4 regions of the Mangrovibacillus sp. Mu-81 genome follow, and region 1 is predicted to be linked to each of the others. Evidence: riboswitches for the same ligand, from Rfam matches in the RefSeq annotation. Region 1 holds a riboswitch; each other region holds the start of a gene.
The links. A riboswitch is a leader RNA that binds a small molecule or an ion and turns the genes downstream of it on or off. The one in region 1 is predicted to bind thiamine pyrophosphate.
Positions count from the first base shown of each region.

Region 2: another riboswitch for thiamine pyrophosphate. It lies ahead of tenA (thiaminase II); the one in region 1 lies ahead of V6B33_RS21485 (ABC transporter substrate-binding protein).
Region 3: another riboswitch for thiamine pyrophosphate. It lies ahead of thiT (energy-coupled thiamine transporter ThiT); the one in region 1 lies ahead of V6B33_RS21485 (ABC transporter substrate-binding protein).
Region 4: another riboswitch for thiamine pyrophosphate. It lies ahead of thiC (phosphomethylpyrimidine synthase ThiC); the one in region 1 lies ahead of V6B33_RS21485 (ABC transporter substrate-binding protein).

Region 1 covers NZ_JBAJHU010000020.1:22,918-27,133, reverse strand. The annotation lists gene V6B33_RS21495 (aldo/keto reductase) at 1-883, opposite strand, end outside; gene V6B33_RS21490 (phosphotransferase enzyme family protein) at 972-1,871, shown strand; TPP riboswitch at 1,953-2,063, shown strand; gene V6B33_RS21485 (ABC transporter substrate-binding protein) at 2,181-3,161, shown strand; gene V6B33_RS21480 (thiamine-binding protein) at 3,173-3,463, shown strand; gene V6B33_RS21475 (ABC transporter permease) at 3,460-4,216, shown strand, end outside.
Region 2 covers NZ_JBAJHU010000007.1:87,760-91,975, reverse strand. The annotation lists gene V6B33_RS14885 (hypothetical protein) at 56-253, shown strand; gene V6B33_RS14880 (sensor histidine kinase) at 380-1,516, shown strand; gene V6B33_RS14875 (response regulator transcription factor) at 1,513-2,112, shown strand; TPP riboswitch at 2,170-2,278, shown strand; gene tenA (thiaminase II) at 2,398-3,102, shown strand; gene V6B33_RS14865 (ECF transporter S component) at 3,103-3,687, shown strand; gene V6B33_RS14860 (ABC transporter ATP-binding protein) at 3,693-4,216, shown strand, end outside.
Region 3 covers NZ_JBAJHU010000006.1:78,833-83,048, forward strand. The annotation lists gene V6B33_RS13765 (RNA polymerase sigma factor) at 119-658, shown strand; gene V6B33_RS13770 (DL-endopeptidase inhibitor IseA family protein) at 639-1,820, shown strand; gene V6B33_RS13775 (hypothetical protein) at 1,942-2,241, shown strand; TPP riboswitch at 2,328-2,432, shown strand; gene thiT (energy-coupled thiamine transporter ThiT) at 2,504-3,100, shown strand; gene V6B33_RS13785 (threonine/serine exporter family protein) at 3,304-4,053, shown strand; gene V6B33_RS13790 (threonine/serine exporter family protein) at 4,116-4,216, shown strand, end outside.
Region 4 covers NZ_JBAJHU010000003.1:655,135-659,350, reverse strand. The annotation lists gene V6B33_RS10360 (S8 family peptidase) at 1-1,126, shown strand, start outside; gene V6B33_RS10355 (hypothetical protein) at 1,200-1,484, opposite strand; TPP riboswitch at 1,586-1,700, shown strand; gene thiC (phosphomethylpyrimidine synthase ThiC) at 1,840-3,624, shown strand; gene V6B33_RS10345 (serine protease) at 3,648-3,815, shown strand.

The sequences.
Region 1 (4,216 bases):
TCGAACTGTGCAGTATTTCAAACCATTGATCATGATTCAATGTTAATGATTGAGAATCAATGGCCGTTTGAATTCGGTCTTTTTTACCAGAGCCTACAATCGGCATAATACTGGCGGGATGATTCAACAGCCATGCATAAAGTACGGAATCGATTCCTTCAGCGCCGATTTCTCCCTGGATTTTTTCAAGCGTTGTACGGAGGCGTACAGCTTTATCGTCCTGAGAAGTGAAAATATTACCGCCAGCAAGCGGTGACCAGGCCATGGGTGCAATCCTGTTTTCCTGACAGAGATTCAGGGTTCCGTCTTCAATATTTTCAAGATTATAAGCTGATAATTCAATCTGGTTCGTCACCAAGGGGTATGGCAGATGGGATTGAAGCATATTCCATTGATGGTCCTTGAAATTTGAAACCCCGAAATGAAGGACTTTTCCTTCCTCTTTTAACTGCGTAAATGCTTCTGCGACCTCTTCACCATTCATAAATGGATCGGGACGGTGAATGAGCAATACATCGATGTAGTCAGTACGTAAATTTTTTAACGATTGCTCCACTGAAGACAAAATGTGTTTTTTACTTGTATTGTAATGATGTGTTCGGTGCTGAGGGCGATTTGGTGATGGAAGAACGATGCCGCATTTCGTGACAATCTCCATCTTTTCTCTAAGGGAGGGGGCAAGCGAAAGAGCATCTCCGAAAATGTCTTCGCATGTGTAAGACCCATAGATATCGGCATGATCGAATGTGGTGATACCCTGAGCCAGATTATATTGAATCAGTGACAATGTCTCTTCCTTCGATTGGTTCCACTCGGAAAGCCTCCATAAACCATGAATGATGCGGGAGAAGGATAAATCTTTACTTATTGTGATTCGTTCCATATCTACAACCTCTTTTCTTAATTTGTATGGTGTCTGCTTAATCAGTCATACTAAAGTGTATCTTACTATGCGGGGGAAGGAATATAAAATGATAACCCTTTTATCGGACTGGGGTCTTGAAAATGCCCATATTCTCAGCCGTCATACAAACGCCTTGAAGGTGTCCGCCGGAAACTGCACCTATTATTTAAAGCGAAGGAAACAAACCTGCAATTTTGAACGCTGGGAAGAATTCCGGATTTCTCAATACATAGTGGAGAACGGCCTGCTTGCAGAAACTCCGTTGCTGACAAAAAATGGGGTTCCTTTCATCGTCAAGGATGATTCTTACTATTCGCTATATGCGTCTTTAAATGGTGTTTCATTTCAACATCTTAACACGATCACACTCGATCAATGCTTTTTACTTGGTCAATATCTGGGAAGCCTTCATCAAGGCTTGTTGACATACCCTGTAAAGGATCATATAGCTGTATGGGATGTTTTTGAACATATGAAAGACTGGCTCTCTATAGATCATTCAGAATTGAATGAATGGGCTGTGAAGGTGTACACGCAGCTCATCCCTGCAGAAGCGTTATATGCCCAATTGCCGCATCAGCTTATACATAGCGATGTTCATCTGGGCAATTTTGTATGGGGTGAAAATAAGATCATCGGGTTGGTGGATTTGGAACGGATCAGACGATCGCCCCGTATTGCAGACGTTGGTTATTTCATTACGGTCCTGTTAAGAAATATGTATACTGAAGGGAGAACAGGTGACCTTTTTAACAAAATAAATCGGTTTCTCAAAGGATATTCATGGAGGCAGATAGTTGATGAGAAAGAAATCCTTTCTTTATATCCGTTGTGCATGGTTTTCCTTCTCCAATATACACTTTTTTACTCCTCCCGAGGATTCGTTACGGAAGCTTCCAGTATAAAGAGAATGATCGGTAACTTATCAGGCAGGAAGGAATTTATGAAGTCATTGACGGATCTTTAGGAGATTTGTTCAATAACTGTTGAATTGTTACGCTTTCTATGGCAAAGTAAAAGTGTAAATAACGTTTATCTAATTACATATCTGGAAATGTAGGGGGACCGGTGCTGCCGGTTGAGAGTGTATCCATTCAGATACTGACCCTTGGAACCTGAACTGGCTGATACCAGCGTAGGAAACATATTCTTAAACATCGATGATGATTTAATAATGCGTCCTGGGCTAAGCCCGGGGCGTTTTTTTATTTCACATTTTTTCGGTCTAAATGTGAAAAATTAAACGTTAGCTTATACATCAGGAGGAGGAACGGGAATGAAGAAATTAATCGTCCTTATTTTCGCAGTAATGGTACTGACAGCATGCGGCGGTGGTGAATCGAAAGAAGAGCAAGATGAGTTGAAGAAGGTCTCGGTCGTCCTGGATTGGACACCGAACACGAATCATACCGGACTTTATGTGGCAAAAGCAAAAGGCTATTTTAAAGACAAAGGACTTGAGGTTGAAATCCTTAAGCCCGGAGAGGCCGGGGCTGATCAGCTGGTGGCATCAGGAAAAGCCGAATTTGGAGTTGGCTATCAGGAAGGCGTGACACAGGCACGCGTGAAGGATGTCCCGATTGTATCAATTGCTGCTGTCATCCAGCATAATACATCAGGATTTGCATCTCCGAAGGAAAAAGGTATTACCTCTCCAACAGATTTTGAAGGAAAAAAATATGGAGGATGGGGTTCCCCTGTTGAAAAAGCAGTCATGGGCTCCATAATGAATCAGCAGGACGCTGATGTTGAAAAAGTCAATTTTGTTAATATTGGCGATACAGATTTTTTTACAGCAGTGAAAAGAGATGTGGACTTTGCATGGATCTTCTATGGGTGGACTGGTATTGAAGCAGAGCTTCGCGGTGAAGAGCTGAATATGTTATATGTAAAAGATTACTCAGAAAAGCTTGATTATTATACTCCTGTCCTGACCACGAATGAAAAAATGATTGAAAATGATCCTGATACCGTCCAAGCTTTCCTTGCGGCTGCTTCGAAAGGGTACGAACTAGCCATTGATCAACCAGAGGAAGCAGCTCAAATCCTTCTTGATGCTGAGCCCGATTTGGATAAAGAGTTAGTGATGAAGAGTCAAAAGTGGCTTGCCCCAAGATATCAGGATGATGCAGATCGGTGGGGAGAGCAGAAGCTGGAGGTTTGGGAGAACTACGCAGACTGGATGTATGAAAATCAATTATTGGACAAAAAACTAGAAAGTAAAAAAGCGTTCACAAACGACTTTTTACCAAAATAGAGGTGAGAAAAATGGGCGAATCACTTGTAAGTATTCAAATCATTCCCAAGACCAAAAATGGGGAAGATGTCATCCCATATGTTGATGAAGCAATTTCAATCATTCAGGATTCAGGAATCAAATATGAGGTACATCCGCTGGAAACGACGATGGAGGGGAATTTGGAGCATCTCTTCGATATCATCCGGCGAATGAATGAGCGGATGATTGAAATGGGCAGTAAAAATGTCATTTCTCAAATAAAAGTCCTTTATCAGCCTGACGGGATCCATATGGACGATCTGACGGGGAAATATAAATGACAACGGTTATTCGCAAAGGATGGAGACCTGTCTTGGTCCTCATCCTTTTTTTCGTTTCATGGCAGGTTGCAACCGCATTTCTCTCCATCCCTTCATGGTTGATCCCGTCTCCCGTTGAAATCGTGAAAGAAGGAATACATTCGTGGAATGCGTTCAGCGGACACCTTACATCAACAATCCTCCTAAGTGTATGCGGATTTATTATTGGCTCCATGATAGGACTGGCAACTGCTCTGATCTTACATCTATTGCCAAAAGTGAAACAGGCCCTCTATCCACTCTTGATACTGTCTCAGAATATCCCGATCATCGTCCTTGCCCCGCTGCTCGTCGTATGGTTCGGATTCGGACTCTTGCCTAAGGTCATCGTGATTACTTTAGTCTGCTTCTTCCCGGTATCAGTTTCGGCAATGGATGGATTCAGACAGACAAATGAAGAGTACATTCACTATATGAAAATGGCTGGAGCAACTAAAATGCAGCTTTTCCGAAAGGTGGAGTGGCCGCACGCCCTGCCGTCGGTTTTCTCTGGACTCAAGATTTCGTCGACCTACAGTGTGATGGGTGCTGTTATTTCTGAATGGCTTGGTGCACAAAAAGGGATAGGGGTTTATATGACCCTTGCTTCTTCTTCGTTTCGGACAGATCGGGTTTTTGTGGCTATTTTCATGATTATGATACTCAGTTTACTCTTTTTTTGCATAATCGTCTTACTGGAAAGGACGGTGGTTAAGTGGAATCGGAAGGAGTGGA
Region 2 (4,216 bases), on a different contig from region 1:
GATAGAATAATGCTAGCATGCGCTAGCACTTGAAACTTGGAGGGTGTAACAGTATATGAGTACCGGCAATAGGATTCAGTTGAATGTGAGGATTGAAAAAGAAACAGCTCAGCAATTAGATGAAATTGTAGAATATTATCAGGAAAAGACGAAAATAGGCAGAATATACAAGGGTGATGTTTTGACAGATATCATCAAAAAATCCCATGAACTGATGTTGAAACAAATCGCCATCCAGAACAGGAAGTACTAATCGGATAAATTCAATAAAATGTGTAAACTGTGACATGATAGTGTACGGTATACGCTTTTTATCATAAGTTTAGTAACTGATAAAATATCAAAACTTTTTACATAAAAAGAGGGTTTGATCGTGCAATTGCCTAATAAATTCATTAAAATTCAAAAAAGCTCTGGCATTTCGCCTTATATATGGAGTATCATCAGCATTCTCCCTTTTTACTTTATCTTTCAATCTTCATCAACGATTGAAATTATTGTAGGGATCACGCTGACCATTTTGTTTTTCATCTTTTTGAGGCTTGCCTTCCTTTCCAGAGAGTGGCCGGTTTATTTATGGACATCCATTTTAATCGCCATATCCATCACGATGACAATTCAGTTTAATTTTATTTATTTCGCTTTTTACATTGCTTACTACAACGGTAATATAAAAAACCGGATTGCGTTCTTGACGCTGTATATCATCCACCTGGTGCTCACAACCGCCTCGATCAATTATAAGTTTGTAGAGCAGGAAGATTTATTCCTTTCTCAAATACCGTTTATCTTGATCATTTGGATCAGTGTCATCCTGCTTCCATTTAATATTTACAATCGGAACAAACAAGGTTGGCTGGAAGAAAAGCTGGAAGATGCGAATAAAAGAATCTCAGAACTTGTCAAACAAGAAGAAAGACAGCGTATCGCACGTGACTTGCATGATACATTAGGTCAAAAGCTGTCTCTTATCGGGTTGAAAAGTGACTTGGCGAGAAAGTTGGTCTATAAAGACCCGGAACAAGCTAAAACGGAGTTGAAAGATGTGCAGCAAACTGCCAGAACCGCATTGTCAGAGGTGCGGACGATGGTCTCCCAAATGAGGGGAATCCGTTTAGAAGACGAAATTGTAAGGATCAAGCAAATTCTTGCAGCAGCAGAAATCGAACTGATAATAGATGACACGTCCAATATACCGGATACCTCACTCTTTCTTGAAAACATATTAAGCATGTGCTTAAAAGAAGCGGTCACAAACGTCGTAAAGCACAGCGGGGCCACTACATGTGAGATTACCGTTGAGGAACATGATAACGAGTTAACAATCAAAGTGAAGGATGATGGCATAGGTGTTCAGAAAGATCAAGATTTATCTAAAGGAAGCGGACTGCGAGGCATGGAAGAACGCCTTGATTTTGTCAATGGGACGCTTGAAATCATATCTGATCATGGTACCTCTTTGATCATGAGAGTTCCTAAGGTTATCAAACAGATCGACAGGGAGGGAATGAAGTGATTCGCATTGTGATTGCAGAGGATCAAAGAATGATGTTGGGAGCATTAGGCTCCCTGCTTGATTTAGAGGATGATCTGGAGGTCGTCGGAAAGGCAGGTAATGGGGAAGAAGCCATCTCATTAGTCCGCAGTCTCCATCCCGATATTTGTATAATGGATATCGAAATGCCCGAGAAGACAGGTCTCGAGGCGGCTGAAGAATTGAAAGGGGAAGGATGCAAAGTCATTATCCTTACTACCTTTGCGCGTTCAGGTTATTTTCAACGGGCTTTAAAAGCGGGGGTCAAAGGCTATTTGTTAAAGGACAGCCCGAGTGAAGAGCTGGCAAGCTCAATCCGGCTTGTGATGGAAGGGAAAAGAATCTATGCCCCTGAACTGATGGATGATATGTACAGTGAAGAAAATCCTTTGACAGATCGGGAAAAAGAAGTTCTTGAACTAGTCGCAGATGGAAAAAACACAAAAGAAATCGCAGATGAACTCCAGCTCAAAACAGGTACTGTCCGAAACTATATTTCAACGATTCTGGACAAACTTGAAGTGAAGAATCGGATCGAAGCGATCACTCACTCAAAAGAAAAAGGCTGGTTCAAATAAAGCTTGACAAGATAAAATTACATGATACGATAACAACGAAATCAAAAATTATAAATGACGATCCACTAGGGGTGCCTTTTGAAAAGGCTGAGATTAAAGTGTAACTTTAAGACCCTTTGAACCTGATCTGGTTGGGACCAGCGTAGGGAAGTGGTGTTTGAAGAGACCATATACACTTTTTCATGTATTGCCTTTTCAAGCCACTTTCTGTTCGCTATTTGCGTAATGGAAAGTGGCTTTTTCTATTCCCCGTTGTTGGGTCGTCGGGAAAAGGAGAGAGAAATGATGACATTTTCAAAGAAGTTGCGGGAAGATGTGAACGAAATTTGGGAAGCGAGCTTTAATCATCCGTTTGTTAAAGGGATAGGTGACGGTACACTCCCGCTCGAGAAATTTCGTTATTACGTGCTCCAGGATGCCTACTATTTATCGCATTTTTCGAGGATGCAGGCGTTTGGTGCAGCTGTTGCACCAGACTTACATACGACGTCCAGAATGGCTGCCCACGCACAAGGTACGAATGAAGCCGAATTATCGCTGCATGAAAGCTTTTCAATCCGGCTCGGTATCACAGAAGAAGAAAAGGATCTGTTTCAGCCGTCTCCAACCGCTTATGCCTACACCTCCCATATGTACCGTGCAGCTCAATTCGGGGGATTCGGAGATATTATAGCAGCCATTTTACCATGCTATTGGCTCTACCATGAAGTCGGTGAGCACTTGAAGTTGTGTTCGCCGGATGAACCGATTTACCGTGAATGGATCAGCGCTTACGGCGGAGAGTGGTTCGGGGAATTGGTGAAAGAACAAATTAATCGATTGGATGAGATCGCAGAGAAAGCAGGCGACGATGAGAAGGCAAGGATGAAAGAGCTTTTTACATTAAGCAGCATATATGAGCTTCAATTTTGGGAGATGGCATATTCCCTTGAAAAATGGCCTTTTGAGAATCATTTATTTAAAAAAATCACAGGAAAGCCGGTGAGATGAATGATGAAGTTAAAACTGACTGACATTCTGGTCACTGTCGTCATTTCAATCGGGTTTGGAGTCATTTATAAGGTTTGGGGTCCGGTATACAGCATGATGAAACCGTTCGGACTTCATGCTGATCAGCTTATTTACGGTATGTGGTTTATGGCGGCTACGGTGGCTTTCCTGATCATCCGCAAGCCTGGTGCTGCGCTGCTGGCCGAGATCGCAGCTTCATCGGGAGAGTTTCTGATGGGCTCGGAATGGGGGCTTGAGGTCCTTCTGTTTGGTATTGTGCAGGGACTATTTGCGGAAGCGATATTCTTTGCGACAAGATACAAACGATACAGCCTCCCAATTGTAAGTCTTGCCGCCATTATGTCTGCATTTGGTTCGATCATGATGGATATGTTCAAAGGATACATTGGCGACCTCGCCACTTGGAATCTGCTCCTGTTTCTGGGCGCGAGATTACTTGGTTCAGTACTGATTGCAGGAGCAGGGGCATTCTATCTGGTGAAAGCGTTGGAACGGACTGGAGTGACTAACCTTGTCAGACCGGCAGCCCAAGAAGACTATGAAGCTCTAGATAGACAGGTGTGAATGGAATGAAGATTGATAAGCTGAGATTGAAATTTCCAGGTGAATCGGAATTCATATTCAAGGATCTTTCACTTTCGATCGATAAAGGTGAAAAGGTTTTGCTGCTTGGTCCTTCAGGGTGCGGGAAGTCTACACTGCTCAATGTAATGGCGGGACTGATACCGAATGCATATGAAGTTCCGATGAAAGTATCCTCCATTTCACGGCCATCTTCCTGGGGATATGTTTTTCAAGATCCTGATGCCCAGTTCTGTATGCCGTATGTGGATGAAGAGATTGCATTTGTACTTGAAAACCTGAATGTTCCCAGAGAACAGATGAATGAAAGAATTCAGGAACTGCTGAAGAAAGTCGGGTTAGAACTGAAGGAAGTACATACGAGCATACAGCAGCTGTCAGGAGGGATGAAACAAAGACTCGCCATTGCTGCTGTTCTTGCTCTTGAACCCGATGTACTTTTTCTTGATGAGCCGACTGCATTGGTGGATGAGAATGGATCAATGGATATATGGGAAACGCTCAAGGCTGT
Region 3 (4,216 bases), on a different contig from region 1:
TACCAAGGGGCTTCCTTACAGGCGGCTCTATTTTTGTGCTGAAAAATAAAAAATAAGGAAAATGAAACCAATTTCACCATGGAATCGACTAATATATACAGTAAAAGGGGGGAAGGCATTGAGAGAAGACCCGGGTCAATTAGAACTGCTTTATGAAAAGTACTTTCAAGACGTCTATCAGTATCTATTGTTTTTCACGAACAGCCAAAACGAAGCAGAGGATCTGACGCAGGAAGCATTCATCAGAGTGTTTAAAAGCTACCCTCTTTTTAATCATAAATCTTCCGTTAAAACATGGATCATTTCCATAGCGAAAAGGACTGCGATCGATCACTACCGGAAACGGAAATGGATATCCTTACTTCCTGAAACAATAGCAGATGTAATGAGAAGCGAGGAGGGCAATCCTCAACAACTCATTGAAGGGAAAGAAGAGTGGGAGGTGATACAAAGGGCACTCTTTACGTTAAAGCCGGATTACAGAAATGTTGTCATCCTGAGGGGACTGAAAGAGTATTCCGTCAAAGAAACGGCTGACATTTTGAATTGGAAAGAATCAAAAGTGAAAGTGGCTTATCATCGAGCGGTTAAATTATTGAAAGAACAGCTAGGCAGCTTAGGTGAAGGAGGGGTTATACATGAGCGGAAAATCAGATGATCAATTTCTTCAGCCCTTAAAAAACAGACCCGGACTCAATGGAAGGAAAGCATATAAAGATGAACTGAAAAATAAGCTGTTTCAGGAGAAAATGAAAGACAAACGATCATTCAGGGGATGGGTCCCGAATGTTGTAACGATTTTGCTTGTATTGATCGGTGGTTATTTTGCCATTGAATATCTTATGAGTGATGATGATCGATCATTGAGCAGCCGAGGTGTGCAGGAGCAGCCAGAGACAGTGGAACCTGTGCCGGAGGATAAAGCAGCACCGCAGGCAGAGCTGAATGAGGAATCGGCCGTACAGCTGCTGGGACGGGCATTTGCCCATTATTCTGTAGTGGTTAACAGCGGAGGAGGGGAAATGGACGGGACCTTCGCACATAATGATGAACAATATCGTTATTTAGAAGCAGACTTTGATACTCAAGAAAAAGTCATGGGGTTTTTGATGGAAACATTCACGAAAGAAGTTGCTGAGCAGATAATGGAAATGCACTCTTTTGTAGAAATCGACGGGCGGCTTGCACAGCCGGATGAGAATTTTTCAGGAAGTTATTTATGGCAGGATGCGGCAGCAGTAAAGATTGTCGATCCAAAAGGGAACACCTATGTCACCTTTGAAGTACCTGTTGAAAATGGAGAGAAGGATACAGAGATTTTCGATATTTCATTAAGCTATGTTGACGGCTGGAAGATTAATGGATTAATGCCGTTCTCCCCACCTTCAAGTGCAGAAATACCAAGTGATTCCAAGCAGCCGGTTTCCTCCGACTTCTCCTTGACCGATGAAGAAAGGGCAGTATATCAAGTATTCTCTGATGATCCAACTGAAGCCCACTTGAAAAACATGGACCCGGTCAGTATTGCTAAAATCTATGTTCAGGCTTCGCTTGATAAAAGACAGGACCTTCTCTATGAAATGTATACAGACCGTCCTGAATACATTGGATGGACGAAAGAAGAGCAGGCGTCATTTCCACCTGATACAAAGGAGAATGTTTTGCACACTTATAAAGGAATTGAAGAAGGAGAGTTCATTCAAAAGGATGACATCCACGGTTATGTAAGATTCGATAATGGCGGAGAAGGGAAAATGGGTTTCCAAATGGTCAAAGATGATGATGGCTACTGGAGTGTAGGATATATGCCTATTCAATAGAACCTTTCTGAAAAAGAGCTGCTGAAAAAAAGTAGCTCTTTTGTCATGTCCCAATGAATAGGTATATAATAAATAGTATACGCAATATTCACATTTATTTTTCCGGGGAAGGAGAGGAATCATGTTTAGGTTGTCCAGAGCGAATAAAGTGATTTTGACGATTGCAGCCCTTCTATTATTTATTGCAGCAAATCAGATGACGATTGTTCAGCACCTGACAGCGCGGATTGCCACCAAATTATATGTTGGCTTGAAGTACAACCATCTCGACCTGAAATACCAGGACGTGGAGTTTTCTCCGCAATTCGGAGATTATTCCGTTGCTTACAAGGATAAAGACGGCAGAGTCTATGGTTTCATGGTTGCCCCTAAATCAATGCCGGTCATCATCCTGCACGATCCACTTAATGAAAGTCCCTGATTTCATTTCTTCATTTTCCTGTCCGCAAAATCTTTTAATCTTTTATCTATTAATGTATAATACTCATTGAATTCAAATTAAATAAACGTGACCACAAGGGGAGCGATATGCTGAGAGTGAACGGCACTGCCTGTTCTGACCCTTCGAACCTGTTAGTTAGTACTAGCGTAGGAATGTGGACGATGGATAGGCTGTTGTGCCTGTTTATCGTTACTGTCTCTCCCTTATGGTTTCGTTTAGGAAATAAAGGGGAGATTTTTTTATGAAATCTTTAAGTCTAGTCGTGTTGATAGAGGCTTCGTTAATGGCTGCCTTTGCAATCATTCTTGATTTGCTGCCGTCTATCGATCTTTCTCCAAGCATTTCGATTTCCTTCTCGATGGTGCCGATCTTCATCCTGGCATTCAGAAGAGGCTTTAAAGCAAGTCTGTTGGCTGGATTTGTTTGGGGGGTATTGCAGGTTGCACTTGGCAACGCCTGGATCGTCACGCCTGTTCAAATGATCATCGAATACTTTATTGCGTTCACTTTCATTGGGTTTGCAGGTCTCTTTTTCCGCCGCATTCAGCAATCATTGCGTGCGGAAACGAAACGCAAACTATATATATGGGTAGTTGCAGCAACGGTTGTCGGAAGTGCAGCACGCTATTTCTGGCATTTCATTGCAGGCTTCATCTTCTTTAAAGAGTATGCACCGGACGGCATGTCCCCAGTTCTGTTCTCGCTTTTTGCAAACGGGGTGACGATGCTCGGATCGGCTTTGTTGTGTTCCATTGTTCTGATTTTCTTGCTTGCGACCGCTCCTCGTCTGATCAGACAGGGTGTGTCAGTGGATAGTCTGGAACGTAAAGCTTCATAATAGCATTGAAAGTGAACCGGTCCCTCTGGGGTTCGGTTCATTTTTTTATCAAGTAAATCGATCGTTTCCGATCACGAAAATGGCCAGACATCCGCTAATCCAAATTAATTCACAGTCCTCATTGCTTATAAGGATGCTTTTCCGATAAACTATACCTATTCAAAAAAAGACAGGTGTATGGAGAGATTCTTTTGGAAGCAAAAATGATAAGAAGGTACGATATAATGGAGGTTTGTCTGCTTGCCGGTAAAATTATGCTGCAGAGCGGTGCAGAGACGTATCGGGTGGAGGATACGATGATGCGGATCGCGGCTTCCTATGGGATAAAGGAGTCGCACAGTTATGTGACTCCGACAGGAATCATCTTTTCTATTGAAACCGATGAACCGACAAAGACGAAATTGATCCGTATTAATGAGCGCTCGACAGATCTTGAGAAAGTGACGCTGGTCAATGGGATATCTCGTAAAATCAGTTCCGGTCAACTGACGATTGAGGAAGCATACAGTGAACTGGAGATATTGGAGGGTGAGGATCACTCCTACCCGTTCCTTGTTCAAGTCCTCGCTGCTTCCATTGCAAGCGGGTGTTTTCTCATCATGTTTCTGGGGGTATGGGAAGATTTCATACCTGCATTTATTACCGGGGGTGCCGGATATATGAGTGTCATCTATTTACATCGGTTCGTTCCCATCAAATTCTTTGCAGAGTTTCTCGCTTCTTTCATCATCGGAATACTTTCCTTTGGTTTCGTCTATGTCGGAGCCGGACAGGAACTGGATAAGATCATCATTGGATCAGTCATGCCGCTGGTGCCTGGACTTCTCATCACAAACGCGGTGCGCGATCTGATGGCCGGTCATCTTGTCTCAGGGCTTTCCAAAGGAGCAGAGGCATTCCTGACTGCATTTGCCATCGGCACCGGTATAGCAGTTGTATTTATGATTCTTTAATAAGCGTCTGCCTTGTAGACGAGGGGGACGCAAATCCATCTAAACAGAAGGGAGAATTGGAAATGGTAATCCTTGAGCATTTAATGACAAGCTTCATCGCGGCAGCTGCTTTTGGCATCATCTTTAATGCGCCAAGGCAGTCATTATTCAAGTGTGGAATCGT
Region 4 (4,216 bases), on a different contig from region 1:
AAACCCTCTCGATAATGCTGCAAAAAAACCAGCCGTAAGTAAAAGTCTTGAAAAAAATGAGTATGTTAAAGGTGAAGTGATTGTAAAGTTTAAAGATTCAGCATCAAAATCATTAAAAGGCAGCGCACTTAAAAATATGAATGCCACAGAAATTCAAGACACAGATGCAGTCAAGTCACCTTACAAAGTCCTTAAGGTCGGGAATGTGGAGGCTGCGGTCAAAGCTTTAAATAAAAATCCTAATGTAGAATACGCTGAACCCAACTATAAACTTGCTTCTACCTGGACTCCGAATGACTACTATTATCAAGGCTATCAATACGGTCCCCAAAACACTTACACCAATTATGCCTGGGATTACACCAAAGGCAGCAGCGGCCAGGAAATAGCAGTACTTGATACGGGAGTGGATTATAATCACCCCGATCTTGACGGTAAAACCATCCGCGGTTATGACTTTGTCGACAATGATTACTACCCGATGGATCTGAATGGCCATGGTACACATGTAGCAGGTACTGCTGCTGCTGAAACAAATAACAGTACAGGAATTGCTGGAATGGCTCCCAATACTAGAATTCTTGCAGTCCGGGTCCTGGATGCAAGTGGGAACGGTTCATTAACAGACATTGCTGATGGTATACGTTATGCGGCCGACCAGGGTGCGGAGGTCATCAATCTTTCCCTGGGTTGTGATTGCTCAACGACTACATTGGAAAATGCGGTTAACTATGCATGGAACAAAGGAAGTGTAGTCATTGCTGCAGCTGGAAATGACGGGGTCTCAACTACATTTGAACCGGCTTCATATTCAAATGTAATTGCAGTAGGTGCCGTGGACAGTTCTGATCGCAGAGCTTCATTCTCAAATTACGGTTCATGGGTAGATGTGTCTGCCCCGGGTGTTGACATTGCTGCAACCGTACCAAATAACGGATACGCGTACATGTCAGGGACATCAATGGCTTCCCCGCACGTTGCAGGATTAGCGGGGCTTCTTGCAAGTCAGGGACGCAGCAATAGCCAAATCCGCCAGGCAATCGAACAGACTGCCGATTATGTAAGTGGAACTGGTACTTACACTCAACATGGCAGAATCAATTCATATGATGCGGTAAGATACTGATCTGAATTTGGAAAATCCCTCCTGCCAATCAGGCTGTGAGGGATTTTTTTATTTTATAATCTCACCTGAAGCATTATGAAGATGCTTCGAATCCTGATACTCCTGCATTCGTGATCACTCTGCATGCCCCATATTTCTTTTCGGCCTTCCCTGCAACTGTTCCGACAGTGTCCATCAAGTCATTGAAAGCAGATTGACCTCCTTCTTCCATTGTAGTTAAAGATGGGAAGTGTTTCTTAGGGATGGCTACAATATTTACTCTGTAATAAGAGAAATTCGGATTAAGGAAACCAAATAAAAATACCAACTTCTTAAATAATGAACTGTATCCAGAATAGGAAATTTCTAAAATGTCCACTATTCGGGATAAAGTTCCCTTTTAAAAGATCGTTTTTTATATTTTTTTTAATGTTCCTTTTATTTTACTTAAGACTCATGTATACTAAAACCAAATTAAATAGAAATAACTAGGGGAGTCCAATAAGTTGGGCTGAGAGAGAAACACGTTAAAGTTTCTTGACCCTTTGGACCTGATCTAGATCATACTAGCGTGGGGAAGTTAGAAAAAATAATCATGTATTGAATAAACTTCTACATACAAAAGCCGGTCCATCCTTTTTGGATTCGGCTTTTTTTATTTAATTCATTTCTTTAATCCTCTTTTATTGTTCTAGATCCCGTCCTTTAATTTTAAAAAGGGAGAGATTTATTCTATGTCAACAACTTCATTAAACGAAAAAAAAATTTCCATCATGTCTAGTTTTTCAGGTAGTAAAAAAGTTTATGTTGAAGGCTCAAGACCCGATATCAAGGTACCAATGCGTGAAATTGAACTAAGTCCTACAACTGGTGCCTTTGGTGAAGAAGAAAATCCGCCATTTCGTGTCTATGATACAAGCGGACCATATACGGATTCTAATTATTCAGTTGATATTACAAAAGGTCTTCCTCCTTTTCGAAGCACATGGATTCATGAACGAGGGGATGTTGAGGAATATGAAGGAAGAGAAATTAAGGCTGAAGACAATGGATATAGGGATGAAAATGATCCTCGTGCTAATCATAATGTGTTCCCTGGTCTAAAGCGTAAACCATTACGTGCAAAAAAAGGGAGAAATGTCACACAGCTTCATTATGCAAGAATGGGCATCATCACTCCCGAGATGGAATTTATCGCATTAAGGGAAAATATGAAATCTGAATTTGTGCGTGAAGAAGTTGCAAGAGGACGAGCAATTATTCCTTCTAATATCAATCATCCTGAGGCAGAGCCAATGATCATAGGACGTAATTTCCATGTTAAAATCAACGCAAATATTGGGAATTCTGCTGTTTCATCCTCCATCGAAGAAGAAGTCGAAAAAATGACTTGGGCCACACGTTGGGGTGCTGATAATATTATGGACCTATCAACAGGGAAAAACATTCATACAACAAGGGAATGGATTATTCGCAATTCAGCTGTTCCTGTAGGAACCGTTCCTATCTATCAAGCACTTGAAAAAGTTAATGGAGTTGCCGAAGACCTTACATGGGAGGTTTACCGTGATACTTTGATTGAGCAAGCCGAGCAAGGCGTAGATTACTTCACAATTCATGCTGGTGTTCTTTTGCGATATGTTCCGTTAACAGCAAAACGTTTAACAGGTATTGTATCCCGAGGCGGCTCTATTATGTCACAATGGTGTCTTCACCACCACAAAGAAAGCTTTTTATATACTCATTTTGAAGAAATCTGTGAGATTATGAAAACTTATGATGTTGCATTCTCTTTAGGGGATGGTCTGCGTCCCGGTTCAATTGCCGATGCCAATGATGAAGCACAATTTGCGGAATTAGAAACTCTTGGAGAACTAACACAAATTGCTTGGAAGCATGATGTACAGGTAATGGTTGAAGGTCCAGGCCACGTACCTATGCACCTTATTAAAGAAAACATGGATAAACAACTTGAGGTTTGTAAGGAAGCTCCTTTCTACACTCTAGGGCCACTTACAACTGACATAGCTCCTGGCTATGATCATATTACATCTGCGATTGGTGCAGCCATGATTGGTTGGTTTGGTACGGCTATGCTTTGTTATGTAACACCAAAAGAACATTTAGGATTACCAAACCGGGATGATGTACGTGAAGGTGTAATAACTTATAAAATAGCTGCACATGCTGCTGATTTAGCGAAAGGCCATCCAGGAGCACACAAAAGAGATGATGCCTTATCTAAAGCTCGTTTCGAATTCCGTTGGAGAGATCAGTTTAATTTATCATTGGATCCTGAACGCGCTTTAGAATATCATGATGAGACGTTACCTGCAGAAGGTGCAAAAACAGCACATTTTTGCTCAATGTGTGGACCGAAATTTTGTAGCATGAGGATCTCTCAAGATATTCGTAACTACGCGAAAGAAAAAAAGCTTGATACAAAAGAAGCAATAGAAAAAGGAATGAAGGAAAAAGCTGAAGAGTTTAAGGAATCTGGTGGTAAACTATATCAATAACTCTTGCTGTTAGGAGGTTTACGTTGAAGATCCAAATAATTGAAGAGGAGATCAATCAATTAAAAACTCACCTTGCTTTTTTGGAAAAAAGCTTAAAAGAGATTCAACAAAATTGTGATCATCATTTTAAAGGGAATCAATATTATGAAACTTGTATCAAGTGTAATAAGGTAATTGTTTTATACTATTAGCAGTGTAAAGCTACCCTGCCCTAATACTACCTCAGTATCTGGTACACTTTTCATCTAACTAAAGCAGTTGAATATCAAAAACGGACAGGTAGTTTTAATGAAGACTTATTACTTCATATCTCACCTTAGGCTGGAACATATTAACTTACCATTTTAATCCAGAGAAAGTCGTCTCATTAGATCTCTAAGACTACTGAAAATTTCTTAGCGTTGTAAAAAACGGGGGATCGTCTTGAAAATGGACTTAGCGTTGTCAATCCGCATTTTCCTGACGGTACCCCAATAAGAGTGGTATGTTAATAGAACAATGTATTTTTAGTTTCAAAAACAATCTTCACTTCAGTCTTTCCACTCAATACTTCATCACAGTAAAAATCATTCGTCAATCTGACCACTCCCTA